Regions from separate parts of the Sphingobium sp. TomTYG74 genome, predicted to be linked through region 2. Evidence: riboswitches for the same ligand, from Rfam matches in the RefSeq annotation. Region 2 holds a riboswitch; the other holds the start of a gene.
What was found. Region 2 has a riboswitch for cobalamin ahead of ACZ5TB_RS13640 (TonB-dependent receptor). Riboswitches for the same ligand answer to the same signal wherever they lie in the genome.
Positions count from the first base shown of each region.

Region 1: linked by a shared signal. The riboswitch ahead of ACZ5TB_RS00495 (TonB-dependent receptor plug domain-containing protein) and the one ahead of ACZ5TB_RS13640 (TonB-dependent receptor) in region 2 are both predicted to bind cobalamin.

Region 1 is NZ_AP027341.1:97,314-100,627, forward strand. It holds gene ACZ5TB_RS00480 (molybdopterin-dependent oxidoreductase) at 1-147, shown strand, start outside; gene cobA (uroporphyrinogen-III C-methyltransferase) at 134-916, shown strand; gene mobA (molybdenum cofactor guanylyltransferase) at 1,001-1,537, opposite strand; cobalamin riboswitch at 1,565-1,825, shown strand; gene ACZ5TB_RS00495 (TonB-dependent receptor plug domain-containing protein) at 1,994-3,314, shown strand, end outside.
Region 2 is NZ_AP027342.1:112,924-116,237, reverse strand. It holds gene ACZ5TB_RS13650 (LysR family transcriptional regulator) at 1-194, shown strand, start outside; gene ACZ5TB_RS13645 (hypothetical protein) at 379-558, shown strand; cobalamin riboswitch at 773-1,018, shown strand; gene ACZ5TB_RS13640 (TonB-dependent receptor) at 1,259-3,217, shown strand.

The sequences.
Region 1 (3,314 bases), on a different replicon from region 2:
GTCGCCGCCATCCGCGATCAGAGCCTGGTCGACGTGCCCGCCATCGGCAAGGCGATCGGCGCGGGCACCAATTGTGGGTCCTGCCGTCCCGCACTCGCCAACATCCTCGCCCAACTTCCGCAGGAGACGCTTCATGCAGCCGAATGAGATGATCGCCCCCGGTGAAGTCTGGCTGGTCGGCGCAGGGCCGGGCGACCCGGACCTCCTCACCCGCAAGGCCGAAAAGCTGATCGCCGCTGCCGAGATCGTCTTCTACGACGCCCTCGTCGGCCCCGGCGTCCTCGACCTCATCCCCGAGGGCGTCGAGCGGGTCAGCGTCGGCAAACGCTCCGGCCGCCACAGCAAGGCGCAGGAAAGCATCAACGACCTCCTCCTCGCCGCCGCCAAGGCGGGCAAGCGCGTCGTGCGCCTGAAGGGCGGCGACCCCTCGGTCTTTGGCCGCTCGTCCGAAGAGATGGAGCATCTCGCCGCAGACGGCATCCGCTTCCGCATCTGCCCCGGCATCACCACCGCCAGCGCGGCGGCGGCAAGCGGCAGCGCCTCGCTCACCCTGCGCGGCAAGGCGCGGGGCCTGACGCTGGTGACCGCGCATCTGAAAGCCGGTGAACCGCTCAAGCTTGACTGGGAAGCGCTCGCCCGTCCCGGCGGCACGCTCGGCATCTATATGGGCCGCGCCGCCGCTGGAGAGATCAGCCGCCAGCTGATCGCCGCCGGACGCGATCCCGAAACGCCGGTGATGGTGGCGGTCAATGTCTCGCTCCCCACCGAACGCCTGATCCGGGGGAAGCTGTCCGCGCTTGCCTTCCTTGTCGCCACCATCAGCGATGAAGACCCGACCCTTCTTCTGATCGGCGAAGCGGTGGCGGGCACATCCATGCCAGTAGGGGTTGCAGCCAGCGTCGCTCTTCAGCTTTGAAGACCGGCTCTTTGCAACTTTTGCCCTGAGCTTGTCGAACGCCCCGGAACTTAGTTGGAAGGAAGGGAGGGGGCTTCGGCAAGCTCAGCTTGGCTCGCGCCAGTGCGCCAGATCCTCCGGCCGGTTGATATTGGGCAGCACCAGTTCCGGCCGCTCCACCACTCGCGCGCCGATCCGATCCAGCCAGCCATAGATCGACCGATTATTCTCCTCCGCCAGATGCGCGTCCAGTTCGTCCGCGAGCGACGCAGGCCAGAAGCCCGCAAGTTGCTGACCCTTCAGCACCGCCGCACTGTCACCCACCAGCGCCTCCACCAGCGCCGCCGGATAGACGGGCATGTCGCACCCCGTCGTCAGCACCGCATCGTAACCCTGACCGCGCGCATGATGCAGCGCCGCGTTCAGCCCACCCAGCGGCCCCATATCCGCCGCTGGCCGATCCGCCAGCCCCGTCAGCCCATCGACGCTCCGCCCACAGACCACCACGGCCTCCACGTGCGGCGCGATTGCCGCCACCGCATGCGCCATCAGCGTGCGCCCGTCCGGCATCAGCGCCAAAGCCTTGTCGCTCCCGAACCGGCTGGATCGCCCACCCGCCAGCACCGCGCCCAGCAATCGCATCGATCCACTCCTTGGCAATAGCCTCACTTTCCCCTATGGCGCGCCGCGTGAGCGGGCAACCGCTGACATGAAGATCGCGCCGGAAAGGGAATGCGGTGCGGACGGGATCACCGTCCAACTCCGCGGCTGTCCCTGCAACTGTAAGCGGCGAGCGCGATGCACAGGGAAACCTGCAAGCCTTCAAAGGGGAAGGCGAGGGGGACCAGCCACTGGACCAAAAGTCCGGGAAGGCGTGCATCACCGCGACGACCCGCGAGCCAGGAAACCTGCCGGCGCATGGTCGCTCTTGCCTTGGGTCCAGGGATCGGTCCGGGCACGGTTTTCCGTCTGAGCGACGAAGCGGCGCAGGGCCGCATCGGTGCGCGTGACGGGGCTGGCGTCTCTTCTTCCCGCGCAGCGGCCGCGCAAGCGGCAGGCCCTGGGCTCATGTCGCATGGCGCTCAGGGAAGACAGAACATGATCAGGACCGGAATTTCACTGCTGGCGCTCCTCGCCGCCACCCCCGCGCTCGCCGCAGACGCGGACGAGATCGTCGTCACCGCCCTCGGCATCGAACAGCCCACCGACGAGGTCGGTCAGGCGGTGACCGTGATCGACGAAAAGACGATCGAAACGCGCCAGAATGTCAGCGTCGCGGACCTGCTGATCACGACCCCCGGCATTCGCCTCAACCGCGCCGATGCCGTTGGCGGTGTCACCGGCATTTCGATCCGGGGCGCGGAAACGACGCAGACGCTGGTGCTGCTCGACGGCGTCAAGATCAATGACCCGAGCGTCATCGGCGATGCCTATGACTTCGGCAATCTGCTGACCGGCAACATCCGCCGCATCGAAATCCTGCGCGGCTCCAACTCTGTCGTCTATGGCAGCCAGGCGATCGGCGGCGTGGTCAACATCATGTCAGCGGAGCCCGGCGAAGGCTTTGGCGGCAGCGCCTCTGTTGATTATGGCTATGCCGACACGTTGAATGCGAAGGCTGACATATCGGGCAGCACAGGCATCGCCTCTGGCAGCGCGGGCGTCGCCTATTTTCGCACTGATGGCATCTCCGCTGCCCAGGGCGGCACGGAGAAGGACGGCTATGAAAATATCGCGACCCACGCGAAGCTGAAACTCGCCTTCACCGACAATCTCAGCCTCGACCTGCGCGGCTATTATATCCATGCGAACCTCGACACCGACATCTTCTTCGGCGCGCCGGCCGACACGACGGACAGTAGCAAGCTTGACCAATATATCGGCTATGCGGGGCTCAACCTCGCGTCATTCGACGGCAAGCTGACGCAGCGTGCGGCGGTAACTTGGTTCCGCAACGACCGCGACTATTTCTTCGCGCCCAGTTCCGCCCCGGATTACGGCTATTCGGGCAAAAATCTGCGCTTCGAATATGAAGGCGTCTATCAGCCCATGGATCAGGCCAAGCTGGTCTTCGGCTATGAGCATGAACGCCCGGACTATGATTCTTTTTATTATGATTTCTTCACAGGCGACAAGGTCGTCAGCACGGCCAAGGTCAACATCGATAGCGTCTATGCGCTGGCGGTCGTAAAGCCGTTCACCGGCATCTCCCTGACCGGCGGCGTACGCCACGACGATCACAGCCAGTTCGGCGGCGCGACCACGCTGGGTGCCAACGCCAACTACACGCCCAATGAAGGCCGCACCAACATCCGCGCCAGCTATGGCGAAGGCTTCCGTGCGCCCTCGCTCTATCAGATCTACGACGGCACCTATGGCAATCTCGACCTGAAGCCCGAACGGTCGAAAAGTTATGACG
Region 2 (3,314 bases):
GCTCGCTCTGGGACGTGGGCGACCTGATCGCGGAAGGCAGCCTCATCCGCGTCCTCGATAGCTGGGAAGGCCCCGCTGACCTCGCCGTTCACGCCGTCCACCCCCGCGCCGCAGGCCGTCCCGCCGCCGTAGACGCCTTCATCGCCTTTCTGCGCGAAACCTTCCGCGATGCATCGTGGAACCGGGGCGGCTGATAGCAAGAAGCACCCATGGAACGCGCACGCAACTCCCTGAAAAGCGCAGAAATTCGCTTCTGAAATCATTTCCCACGTTGCTGTCAAAAAACAGAAGCTTTCCGAAGTTAACCTGCGTAATGGCAGCGGGAAACAGGCCGATGTTATCGTTCGAGCCATAAGAAATTGAGAGAGGATAAGGGCCATGCGCCCCAATGACGCATCACATTTTTCCGCCTGCGCTGCCCAGGAAGCGCGCCAAGCCAGGGAAGCCCGCCTGCGCGGCGCCGACCAGGCAACCATCGCCCTCCACAATGAACGCGCCGTCCGCTACCAGGCCATGGCCCTCCGCCTCCAGCGAGAGCGCGGCGCGAAGCTGAACTGATTGCCAGACCCCATCCCCTCTCCCCTTCAGGGGAGAGGGTGCCGAGCGTAGCGAAGGCGGGAGAGGGGACTGTTAGCAACCCACGTTGCTCCCCTCTCCCCGGCCCTCTCCCCTGAAGGGGAGAGGGAGCAAGTTACCTCACCCAACCACCCATCACCCACCCCCTTGCCCAACCCCAACAGCTCCGCTATCGCCCCGTCACCCGGGCAACCCCTGGGGAAATGATCGCGCCGGTGCCTCGAAAGAGGCTTAAAAGGGAACATGGTAAGGAGGCGCCCGCCTCCCCAAGCCAGGGCTGTCCCTGCAACTGTAAGCGGCGAGCGCGATGCACATCGCCCCACCTCACAGGTAGGATGGGGCAAGTCACTGGGCCGGACGCTAAATCCTGCGAGGCCCGGGAAGGCCGTGCATCAAGCGATGACCCGCGAGCCAGGAGACCTGCCAGCGTCTGGTCGCTCTTGCCTTGGTCCAGGGGATGGCTGCGGCACGGTAGTTTCCGTCTGAGCGACGAACGAGCGGCAAGAGGCCGCTTCGGTGACGTTGGCGGTCGCCTTGGGGGCGTCCGATCGCCCGCGCGCGCCGGTCGTCGTCGGGCGACAGGTCTCTTGCCGGATGTCGCCAGACGCCCGGAGTGCATGAAGTGAAATTACCCAATCAACTCCACCGCGCCGCCTGCGCGCTGACCGCCACCTTCCTCCCCCTGCCCGCCTTCGCCGCCGAAGCGAACGACGCTGGCGATGACGCCAGCACCATCATCGTCTTCGGCCGGGGCGAGGACAAGATCGGCACCGCCCATGCGGCTAGCGAAGGCAGCGTCGGCGGCGCGGACCTTCTTGTCCGGCCGCTGCTCCGCGTTGCCGAACTACTCGAAGCCGTGCCGGGCATGGTCGCGGCCCAGCATTCCGGGAGCGGCAAGGCCAATCAATATTTCCTGCGCGGCTTCAATCTCGACCATGGGTCAGACTTCACCACCTATATCGACGGGGTTCAGATGAACTTCCGCACCCATGGCCACGGCCAGGGCTATCTCGACCTTAACGGGCTCATCCCCGAAATCATCGTGCGGGAGGATTTTCGTAAAGGCCCCTATCGTGCCGATGGCGGCGACTTCGCGCTCGCTGGCGCGGCCTATATGACCACGATCGATGGCTATGATCGTCCATGGGTCGCGGCGGAGGGCGGCTCCTTCGGCTGGCGCAGGCTGGCATCGGGCGGCACCGTCAAGGCGGGCGCAGGCAATCTCACCCTCGTCGCCCAAGCCAAGGCCTATGACGGCCCGTGGCAGGAGGTCGAGCATCTGCGCCATTATGCGGGCTTCGCCAAATACACCCTCCCCGCCGGGGCCGGTAAGATCGACGCCACGCTGCACGCCTATCGCGCGACATGGCGCCCGACCGAGCAGATCCCCGAACGGATCATCGGCACGCCGCTCTGCCCCGATGTCTTCTGTTCGCCCGATCCCTCCGCGCGCGGGGAAACGACGCGCATCATCGGCAATCTCGCCACCGTCCAGCCAACATGGCGCGCCAATCTTTACGCGCAGTTCTACGACTGGACGATGTTCTCCAACCCCACCTACACCGATCCCGACGGCACCAGCGCGCAGATCGAGCAGTTCGATCGCCGCTGGGTCTTCGGCTTCACCGGCGAAAAGCGTTGGGACATCGCCCCCGCACTGCAACTGAAGCTCGGCACGGAAAACCGCTATGACGCGATCGGCAATGTCGGGGTCAACCGTACCGCGAACCGCGCCTTCCTCTCCTCGCTCGGCCGCTATCGCGTAAAGCAGGGTTCAGCCGCCCTTTATGGCGAAGCGACCGTCACACCGCTGCCTGGCTTGCGCATCACTGGCGGCCTTCGCGGCGACTATTATCATTATGACGTCCGCGCCCGCGACGCCGTCGCCGCCGCGCTTGGGCAAGGCAGCGGATCGGACACGCTCGTCTCTCCCAAGGCATCGGCCGCCTGGGCGATCACGCCGCGCGTCGAACTTTATGCCAATTGGGGCCGAGGATTCCATTCCAACGATGCGCGCGGCGCGGTCAATGTCGATACGCCTGTTCCCATGCTCGTGCGCGGCACGGGCAAGGAATTGGGCGGCCGCCTGCAACTGCCCGGCTTCACCTTCACCGCAACCTATTGGTGGCTGAATGTCGGCAGCGAGTTGCGCTTCGTCGGCGACTCAAACGCGGTCGAACCCAGCGGAGCCAGCCGCCGCCACGGTTATGAGCTTGTCGCTTTCTGGCGCCCGCTCCCCTGGCTCGCCTTCGACGGCAACTACACCGCCAGCCACAGCCGCTATACCAATGGCGACCATATCCCCAACGCCTTCAAAAACGCCGCGTCCGCTGGCGCAGCCATCGTGCTTGACCCATGGGAAGCCAGCATCCGCGTCCGTCACCTTGGCCCCTCGCCGCTGATCGAGGACAATAGTGTGCGCGATTCCGGCAGCACCGTCGTCAACGCGCGCGCCGCCTGGAAGGGAAAGCGGGTGCAAATCTATGCCGAACTGCTCAACATCCTAGGCAGCCGGGACAAGGACATCGCTTATTATTACGAGTCCTACCTTCCCGCCGCCGATGCGGAGCCTGTCGAAGGGAGGCTAAGCCGCGTCGTCGAACCGCGAACGGTGAGGGGCGGCGTCAAGTTTAGCTTCTGATGCTGGGGAAGGCCGCACCTTAAAAAGAAGCTGCGGCCTTCCCAATCAGTGACTTATGTAATGAACGGTAGCGTTCATAAGTAAAAGTGAACAGAAC